3 regions of the Bacillus sp. NEAU-Y102 genome follow, and region 3 is predicted to be linked to each of the others. Evidence: riboswitches for the same ligand, from Rfam matches in the RefSeq annotation. Region 3 holds a riboswitch; each other region holds the start of a gene.
What was found. Region 3 has a riboswitch for S-adenosylmethionine ahead of ACYFX0_RS17585 (bifunctional O-acetylhomoserine aminocarboxypropyltransferase/cysteine synthase). Riboswitches for the same ligand answer to the same signal wherever they lie in the genome.
Positions count from the first base shown of each region.

Region 1: another riboswitch for S-adenosylmethionine. It lies ahead of ACYFX0_RS22095 (cyclase family protein); the one in region 3 lies ahead of ACYFX0_RS17585 (bifunctional O-acetylhomoserine aminocarboxypropyltransferase/cysteine synthase).
Region 2: another riboswitch for S-adenosylmethionine. It lies ahead of ACYFX0_RS28405 (peptide ABC transporter substrate-binding protein); the one in region 3 lies ahead of ACYFX0_RS17585 (bifunctional O-acetylhomoserine aminocarboxypropyltransferase/cysteine synthase).

Region 1 covers NZ_JBTWFK010000009.1:75,437-78,697, reverse strand. The annotation lists gene ACYFX0_RS22105 (nucleotidyltransferase domain-containing protein) at 1-191, opposite strand, end outside; gene ACYFX0_RS22100 (PRK06851 family protein) at 303-1,412, opposite strand; SAM riboswitch class I at 1,561-1,673, shown strand; gene ACYFX0_RS22095 (cyclase family protein) at 1,759-2,391, shown strand; gene ACYFX0_RS22090 (hypothetical protein) at 2,526-2,906, opposite strand; gene ACYFX0_RS22085 (ATP-binding protein) at 3,136-3,261, opposite strand, start outside.
Region 2 covers NZ_JBTWFK010000016.1:22,602-25,862, forward strand. The annotation lists gene ACYFX0_RS28405 (peptide ABC transporter substrate-binding protein) at 1-1,548, opposite strand, end outside; SAM riboswitch class I at 1,681-1,785, opposite strand; gene ACYFX0_RS28410 (aldo/keto reductase) at 1,938-2,771, opposite strand; gene proC (pyrroline-5-carboxylate reductase) at 2,773-3,261, opposite strand, start outside.
Region 3 covers NZ_JBTWFK010000006.1:302,689-305,949, reverse strand. The annotation lists gene ACYFX0_RS17600 (FMN-dependent NADH-azoreductase) at 1-121, shown strand, start outside; gene ACYFX0_RS17595 (transcriptional regulator YeiL) at 181-852, opposite strand; gene ACYFX0_RS17590 (YjjG family noncanonical pyrimidine nucleotidase) at 960-1,655, shown strand; SAM riboswitch class I at 1,838-1,942, shown strand; gene ACYFX0_RS17585 (bifunctional O-acetylhomoserine aminocarboxypropyltransferase/cysteine synthase) at 2,035-3,261, shown strand, end outside.

The DNA of each region.
Region 1 (3,261 bases), on a different contig from region 3:
TCAATTACATCTCGTTTATCATGAATTGATAAATACCATTCTACTGGATGTATATAAATAAACCTAACATCATAATCGCTATCTTTCGATGGAAACCCCCAAGCACGACTCCCTGATTCCACCGCAAATAAAATTTTCACATCATTCTCTTTTTCAATTCTTTCTAACTCCAACTCGATTTTCTCTCTCATTTCATAACAACTCCATTTTTTGATTATTTCCTTGGAAATTCGACAATACACTATTAATTTTACTACATACTAAAAAAACTGTCAGAAATTACTGACAGCCTAATGAAACGTCTATTGTTGCTTTTCAATTACAGTAGCAGCAATTCGTTCAAACTCTTTTTGAATCTCCTCTTTATATGCATCTACTATTGAAAAATCCATAGCAGCAATATAAATTCGTTCTAATTTATCACGAACCGATTTTGCTTTCGCTAAGAAAGACATCGCCTCATTCATTTTTGCTTTATACTGAATGGAGACATCACGAATTTCCTTCGCATATTTCTCATCCGTCCCTGGCGTAACAATAAGGGCATACATATCAATAATTTCATCACCCTCGCGACTTGGAAAATATTCATGTGGTGCGGTGCTATCAAAAATTGCAAATCCTAATTCTCTTACGATAACCATATCAAGACTATTCGGGTCAAATCCGCAATGATATACTTCAACTTCAAACCCTTTTTCTTCAGCTTCCTTAGCTAACTTTTTGAGCATCGTTGATTTTCCAGAGCCTGGGCGCCCTTTTATAAAATAACGATGTGGTAACCCTTCTGTTAAATTAGGAACAAAATCAACTGCTCCTTTCGGTGTAGCAGCTCCTAAAAAACGATGTTTTACAAGCGATTGTCTCCCGCTTTTATCTGCAAATAATTTCTGGATTAGCTGATCGGTTAGTTCATTTGCTTTATTAAAATCTATATTATCAATATATATCTTCTCCCACTCATCATGTATAACCAATGCCTCTTTAAAATGTGCGTAAGCAGACTGAAAAGCTTTGCTTGCTTCTGAAACAAATCTTTCAATTTCTAACTTCTGCTTTCTTAGTTTATTTGAGTCCCAAGCAATTCCTAAATTTATATATTCTTCAACAACGCCTGGCATTTTTGGCTCAATAACATGCGGCGATGTCCCATCAACAATTCCTACTTTTAATTTTGGGATAATTACACCATCAACCGATTTATTGTCAGAAGAACAATGTAAAAATTCAATATCATATCCTTTTTCAACCCATTCCCGACCTATTGCCTTTATTAAAGAAGATTTTCCCGTTCCTGGGCCACCCTTTAAGATAAATAATCTGTCTAATCCTTTTAAATTCTCTTCGTATAAATTGTGAAATCCCCTAGCTGTATTACCACCAGCATAATAATTCAATACATTTCCTGTCACTGCACTCACTCCTTCGCAGCATTCTATTTACATAAGCTACAATATGCGAGCAGCTTTATTTGGGTGAATACCTATTTTGTATTGCACGAAAAAAGGAAATGAATTACAATTTAACTATCGGAAAATTCCGATTTCAAAATTAAATACTTCTTTATCAAGAGAGGCAGAGGGACCGGCCCTTTGAAGCCCAGCAACCTCAGTTTATACAAACTGAATAGGTGCTAATTCCTGCAAAATGCATTGCATTTTGGAAGATAAAACTCAACTAGCATGTAAAGCTCATCTTTCTTGATACTGAAGGATGAGCTTTTTATTATTTGAAAAATATATATTGGAGGTATGTAAAATGAAAGTAATTGATCTATCGCAAACATTTGAAAATAATATGTCTCAATTTCCTGGAACACCTAAAATACAACTAGAAGCTGTTACAAGTGTTGAAGAATCAGGCTATCAAGTTACAGATTTTCATTCTGTCGTTCACGTTGGCACACATTGTGATGCCCCTGCGCATTTTATTTCAGGCGCAACGACCATCGATCAATTACCGCTGGATCAATTTGTAGGCGAAGCTGTTCTTATAGATGTAACACATATTCAAGAGCGAAAATTACCTAAGGCAGTATTGCATAATACTGACATAAAAGAAGGTGATATTGTTATTTTTCATTCTAATCTATCCACTAAATGGAATACAGAAGCTTATGAGAAAGAAGCATTTTACCTTTCTGAAGAATTAGCTAAAGAACTAGTGCGATTAAAGGTAAAATCTATCGGTTTAGATTTCATTTCTCCTGATGAAGTCACAACAGAAACATCACCGATTCATCACATATTACTAGGGAATAATATTTATTTAATCGAAAACTTAACAAATCTAGATGCTATCGAAACAAAACGTTTCTTTTTCTCAGCCGCACCTTTAAAAATTAAAAATAGTGACGGTGCTTTCGCAAGAGCATTTGCTGTTATATTTTAAACACAACCTATAAAGCGAACCTTTAATCAGTGGGGGGTTTGTTCATCCCACACCTAACTTCTTTGCTTCCGCTGAATTTTGAGGTGGGGGTCTTACTGCCCGGCAAATAGCGGGATTAAAAAAAGCAAAGGCCACTACTGGTCTTTGCTTCTATATTTTCTATTTAAATTAAGAAAGAATTGTTCCACACGGGGACGCACCCAAGCTAAACAATCTATCTCTTTCTTCTTTGTGCAAGCTATCTCTTCTCCATCTACCATTTCAACAAGTTCTAGTTCTAACAGTTGCCTCGTGAATGCTAACATATTCACTTCTTCAGATGGATACTCTTCTTTTAATTTCTCCTCAATTTCTCCCAATAAAAAACCGTCACGCATCATTGCCAATGCATCAATCCAAAGTGGCGGCATTTCATATTTTTCTCCTGTAATTGTATCTTTTACAATATAATTCTTTTGCTCTTTTCGAAATTGAATCGTGTGTAAACATACAGTCGAATTTAATGTTAATTCCATCATACCACCTCTTTCATAATATCTGCATAGAAAAAAGGATGCGCGTGCACCCCTTCTTATCTTTTCATAACACTACTGAACCGTTACATGAGCAATCAATCTCATGTCGATATTTTCCTCCATTATAAACGAAGTATTTTATAAAAAAAACCCTTCTTGAAACATTTTATAAAATGTTTATATTTACACAACAAGAACACTTTTCTGAAAAATCTTTTCTCCCAATACATTAAACGGTCGGCAGAAAAATTTCGACTTTCGTTCCTACTCCTAGACTACTTTGGATCGTGATACTCCCTTGATGTTCCTTAATAATTTTATATGTAATCATTAATCCAAGTCCTGTACCATTCTC
Region 2 (3,261 bases), on a different contig from region 3:
GCCTTTTTGGTAAAGAGGAGCGATAACAGAGTCTTTAAATAATATTTTCTCGGATTCTAGTAATGCTTCCCAGCGAGCTTTTTCATCACCAGCTAAAGTCGTTTTCACTTTTGCTATTGTTTCATCGAATTCCTTATTAGAGTAATGATCTAAGTTATAAGGGTTATTCGTTGTAAATAGCTCAAGGAATGTAATTGGATCCGCAAAGTCAGGGCTCCAGCCGTCAATTCCGATTTCGTAGTCACCTTTTAATAAAAGCGAAACTTGTTGCTTACGCGGTTGCGGTTTTATATTTACTGTTAATCCATCTAAATTCTTTTCTAGTTGCCCTTTTAAGAATTCACCAGTTTTCTTATCAAGGTCAGCATCACTCGTTAATAATTCTAATGTTATCTTTTCAGAACCAAGCTCTTGTTTAGCTTTTTTCCATAACTTTTGTGCAGATTTTGTATCAACTTTTGTTAAATCGCCGTTTGCAGTACGGAAGTCTTTTCCTTCAGGTCCTTTTGCAAAGTTTTTTGGAACGAGACCAAATGTTGGTGTAGATCCATCATTTAATAACGTATTTACAAAGGATTTTCTATCAATTGTTTGATCAATTGCTTGGCGTGCAGAAACATTTTGAAGCACTTTGTTTTGTTGATTCATACGTAAAAATTGTACGCCTACGTTTGGACGTTCTTTAAAGTTAGCATCCTTTTTATATTTATCGACAAAGTCAGATGTTAGTTTTATACGATCTAATTGTTTTGACTCGAATAAATTTACTTCTGTTGATTTTTCTTTTACGACGTTAAAATTGATTTCTTCTAGTTTGACAGTATCTTTATCCCAATAGGTAGGGTTTTTCTTGAATTTAAAGCTTTGTTCGTGCTTCCAATCGCTTAGTGTAAAAGCTCCATTGTACAAGATTGTATGATCTTCTAAAGCGTACTTATCACCTTGTGCTTTAAAGAATTCCTCGTTAATTGGTAGAAATGTTGGGAACGCTGTTAAGCTAATAAAATACGGAACAGGACGCTCCAATTCTACCTCAAACGTATGGTCATCAACTGCTTTTACACCAAGTTGGTCGGCTGGAAGTTCTTTGTTGTTAATTTTTGTTGCATTTTTAATATCAAAGAATAGAAATGCATATTCAGAGGCTGTTGCTGGATCTACGGCTCTCTGCCAAGCGAACACAAAATCTTTCGCTGTAACAGGAGTGCCGTTTGACCATTTTGAATCTCGCAGGTGGAATGTGTATTTTGTTTTATCGCCACTTACTTCATGAGATTTTGCAACGCCAGGGAAAGGTTTGTTACCTTCACCAAGATTATACAAACCTTCAAATACGTTTCTCATTACTTGACCAGAATCAGTATCTGTAGCACGGGCCGTATCCATTGTTCGTATTTCAGTAGGTGAAGATAAATTTAAAACCTGTTTGCTAGGTGCCTCGTCTTTTGCATTTGCTCCGCTTGCTTCGTTTTTATAACTACCGCAACCAGTTAATAAAATACTTACTCCTACAACTGATGCAATACCGGGTACAAACTTCTTTTTCATTTGATTTTCCTCCTAAATAATTAAGTTTGGATGACGATGAGGGAAATGAAAAATAAAAAATCCCTCTTTTCATATTGAGAAAGAGGGATTTTTACGTACAAGTTATGCACCCGTATATAAACGAAGTCCCTCATTCTATCTTTCAAGCATAAAGCTTGCAGGAAGTGGCACAGTATTCAAAATGAACCTGCTGCCGAGGTTTCAAAGGGCCAGTCCCTCCACCTCTCTTGATACAATGAGTAAACGAATAAATTTTATTAATTTTTGTGTTTCTTTGATAATTCAAAATCTTACACCTTGAACAATGAAGTGTCAACCAAATGGAGTATAGTTTAAATTTTCAGTTATATTAAATGAAAAAACCACTGCATATGGCAGTGGTTTTTCGCTTAGAAGTTAAAGTTATCTGGATCTGGACCAACGCGACGATCTTCATTTAAAGCTTGAATTGCTTTCATATCATCAGCACTTAATTCAAAGTCGAAGATGTTTGCATTTTCAATAATGCGATGTTCTTTAATTGATTTAGGGATTGTTACAACTTCGTTTTGTAAATCCCAGCGTAAAATAATTTGCGCAGTTGATTTATTATATTTTGTCGCAATTTCTTGTAACGTTGGATTATCTAGTAGTTGTCCTTGCATTAATGGTGACCAAGCTTCAAGCTGGATATTATGTTCTTTACAGAAAGCGTGTAACTCTTCTTGTGCTAAACGTGGGTGGTATTCCACTTGGTTGACCATTGGCTTAATTTCAGCAATTTCAAATACGTCTTGTAAGTGGTGAATGTGGAAATTACTCACACCGATAGCGCGAACACGGCCATCTTTATAAAGCTTTTCTAATGCTTTCCATGATTCGTTATATTTCCCTTTTACAGGCCAATGTACTAAATATAAATCTAAATATTCTAGACCTAATTTCTCTAATGTAGTTTCAAATGCTTGAAGTGTTGTTTCATATCCTTGATCGCTATTCCATACTTTTGAGGTAATAAATAATTCTTCACGTGAAACACCGGATTCACGAATCGCTTGTCCAACGCCTTCTTCATTTTGATAGATTGCTGCAGTATCGATGCTGCGGTAGCCATTTTTAATTGCTGCTTTTACAGAATCAATTACTTCTGAACCATCTTCTACTTTAAAAACACCTAAACCAAACCAAGGCATTTTTACACCGTTATGTAATGTTGTATAGTCCTTTAAACTTGTTAAAGTCATATTATTTCCCCCTAGCTTTTTTGTTTGTTGCTTCTACTGCTTTTTGAATTGCCTCTGAAAAATTATATTCGTATAAAGTTTTGAGACCCTCAGCTGTGGAACCACCTGGCGTTGTTACTTGTTCGCGGAGGTTAGCTGGATCTTGCGTTTGTTCGAGCATAGAAGCAGAGCCAGAAATCATTTGAATGACAAGATGTTTTGCGGTTTCTTCATCGACTCCATAACTTTTTGTTGCTTCAATTAAGCTTTCAGCAAAGTAATAAAGGAAGGCTGGTGCACTTCCAGTAACTGCAGTAAGCTGATGAACTTCTTCCTCAGTACAAAGTTGCGAAGTACCAATACCTCTTAAAAGCAGTTGCAGGGTTTCTTGATGCATCTCGGTTACTGATTGTCCCATTGTATATAAGGAGATAGACTTTCCAATTTCAGCAGCTGTATTAGGCATAATCCAAGCAACAGGCGTGCCTTTTGGGAGTCTAGCTTCTAAATA
Region 3 (3,261 bases):
CTTCGGTGCAACAAACATGGAAACAGTAGTTATTGAAGGACATAACCAATTCCCAGATAAAGCAGAAGAAATCATTGCTGCAGGTCTTGAAGAAGCAGCTAAAGTAGCAAGTAAATTTTAATTTAAATTATAATCGTCACTCAAAGAAACAGCATTAACGTTTATGTTAATGCTGTTTCTTTATATTTTCAGCTCGTCAGCAAGCTTTTCTAATGTATTTCGATCTTGTATATAATATGTTCGGCCTTCTTTTTTTAAATAATTTTGTTGGCAAAACTGGTTTAATACATATAAAAGATGACGATAGCTGACATTTAAGTATTCTGCAGCCTCAGTATGCTTTTCTATATAACAATTATTTTGTTCTGTTAATAAAATAAAAGCAGCTAATCGATTTTCGAAAGGATAACTATAGTTTTTTGCGTAATTTTCAGTGCGAGTAATTGTCTTTTCTCCAATAAATTTGCATAAGTGCTGTAAAAACGTTGCATCTTGTAATACAAGTTGCTGACAATCTTTAAGAGGAAGTGCTAAACAAACACAATCTTCTAGTACTTCAACGGACTTGGTGATATTTTCTACTCCTATTAATCCTAATTCCCCGATAAAAGATGGTGCTTGAATAAAATTAATTAATGAAACTTTCCCGTTTTTATGATTCATATATATTTTTGCTTTCCCAGAAATTAAGTAATAGAGATAAGGGAGGGCGTTTCCTTCGCTACATATCATCTCTTTCGTTTGAAAAGAATGCAGCTCTACATATGGCAAGACATGAAATGAAAATAGGGTATGGAATTGATGGATTCGCATGTATTGATAAATTTCTTCTTCATTTTTGCTGATTTTCATATTTTCACCCCTATTTATAGTATGAGATATCTCCTATTATCTTTACAAGAAGGAATGATACGATTTATGTAAATTTGTTTTTGTAGAAAAGAGAGTGTGATGAATTTATGAAAAAATATAAAACATTGCTATTTGATGTAGATGATACATTATTAGATTTCCAAAAGGCTGAAAAAGTAGCTTTACAGGTGCTTCTTGAAGAGAAGGGAATCCCTTTAACAGAGGAGATAGGGGCTCGTTATAAAAAAATAAATAAAGGTCTTTGGAATGCTTTTGAAAAAGGTGAACTATCACGTAATGAAGTTGTAAATAAACGATTCTCTATGTTGTTTAAAGAGTATGGAGAAGAAGTAGACGGTATATTATTCGAAAATAATTATCGTAGCTACTTAGAAGAAGGAAATCAACTCATGCAAGGTGCGTTTGAATTTATAAATCAAATTCAAGGGGAGTATGAGTTGTATATAGTGACAAATGGTGTTTCTAAGACGCAAGATAAACGTTTGCGTAATGCAGGGTTACATTCATTATTTAAAGATGTTTTTGTTTCGGAAGATACAGGTTTTCAAAAGCCGATGAAAGAGTATTTTGATTATGTTTTTGAACGGATTCCTAACTTTGCACCTGAAGAAGGGCTGATTATTGGGGATTCATTAAGTGCCGATATTAAAGGTGGATATGTAGCGGGAATTGATACTTGTTGGTTTAATCCAGAAAGGAAATTAAATGATAGTGGGATTATACCGACATATGAAGTGCATAATTTTGAAGAATTATACGCTCTATTAAAACAGTTTGTTTAATGAAAATAGATGATTGGGGTTTATTTTACATGAATCATTTTTTCTAAAGGTCTTTTTCGAGTTAGTATGGAATATATTTCTTTTGTTGCTTTATATGAAATTGTTAATATTTATTTTAGAACATTCAGAAAAACTGTTTGACATTAGGAAATTATTGCTATAAAATCAACGGTAATTGCATAGTCTTATCAAGAAAAGGTGGAGGGACAGGCCCGATGAAACCTTGGCAACAGCCGTATAACGGAATTGTGCCAAATCCTGCAGGTAGTAATCCTGAGAGATAAGAAAGAGCCTTTAGAGCGTGTTTTCAAACTGCTCCTTTCTTGTTTTCAGGAAAGGGGCAGTTTTTTATTTTGTATAAAAGAAAGGAGAATGAGAGATGGGAGAATCATGGGGAAAAGGAACGATTTGTGTGCAAGGTGGCTATACGCCAAAGAATGGTGAACCACGTGTTTTACCACTTTATCAAAGTACAACGTATAAATACGATACTTCGGATGATTTAGCAGCCCTATTTAACTTAGAGGCAGAAGGATATATTTATACGCGTATTGGAAACCCTACTCTAGCTGCATTTGAGCAGAAGTTATCAGATTTAGAAGGCGGGGTAGGAGCTGTTGCAACGGCTTCTGGGCAAGCGGCTATTATGCTCGCAGTTTTAAATATTTGTAGTAGTGGAGACCATTTACTTTGCTCTTCAACTGTTTACGGGGGAACGTTTAATTTATTTGGGGTGAGTTTACGTAAGCTTGGCATTGATGTTACGTTCTTTAATCCCAATTTAACGGCAGATGAAATTGCGGCACTTGCTAACGATAAGACGAAGCTCATTTATGCAGAATCATTAGGAAATCCAGCGATGAACGTTTTGAATTTTAAAGAATTTTCAGATGCAGCGAAAGAGTTAGAAGTGCCTTTTATCGTGGATAATACATTAGCAACTCCTTATTTATGCCAAGCATTTGAGCACGGAGCAAATATTATCGTTCATTCTACGACGAAATATATTGATGGTCATGCAAGCTCTTTAGGCGGCATTGTCATTGACGGAGGGAACTTCGATTGGACAAATGGGAAATATCCTGAACTTGTTGAACCGGATCCAAGTTATCACGGCGTAAGTTACGTTCAAAATTTTGGTGCAGCAGCTTATATTGTGAAGGCGCGTGTTCAATTATTAAGGGACTACGGAAACTGTATGAGCCCATTCAATGCGTATATTAGCAATATCGGCTTAGAAACGCTGCATTTAAGAATGGAGCGTCATAGTGAAAATGCTCTCGTAGTTGCTAAGTGGCTTGCTAACCATGAACGTATTGAATGGGTGAATTATCCTGGATTAGATAGCAATGAAAATTACTCGTTAGCACAAACGTATTTGAAAAAAGGTGCTAGTGGTGTTTTAACATTCGGCATTAAGGGCGGATTAGAAGCGGCGAAAGAATTTATCGCAAATGTAAAACTAGCAACTCTTGTAACGCATGTAGCGGATGCACGAACTTGCGTTATACATCCTGCTAGCACAACGCATAGACAATTAAGTGCTGAAGATCAGCGTCTAGCTGGCGTTACATCAGATTTAATTCGTTTATCTGTTGGCATAGAA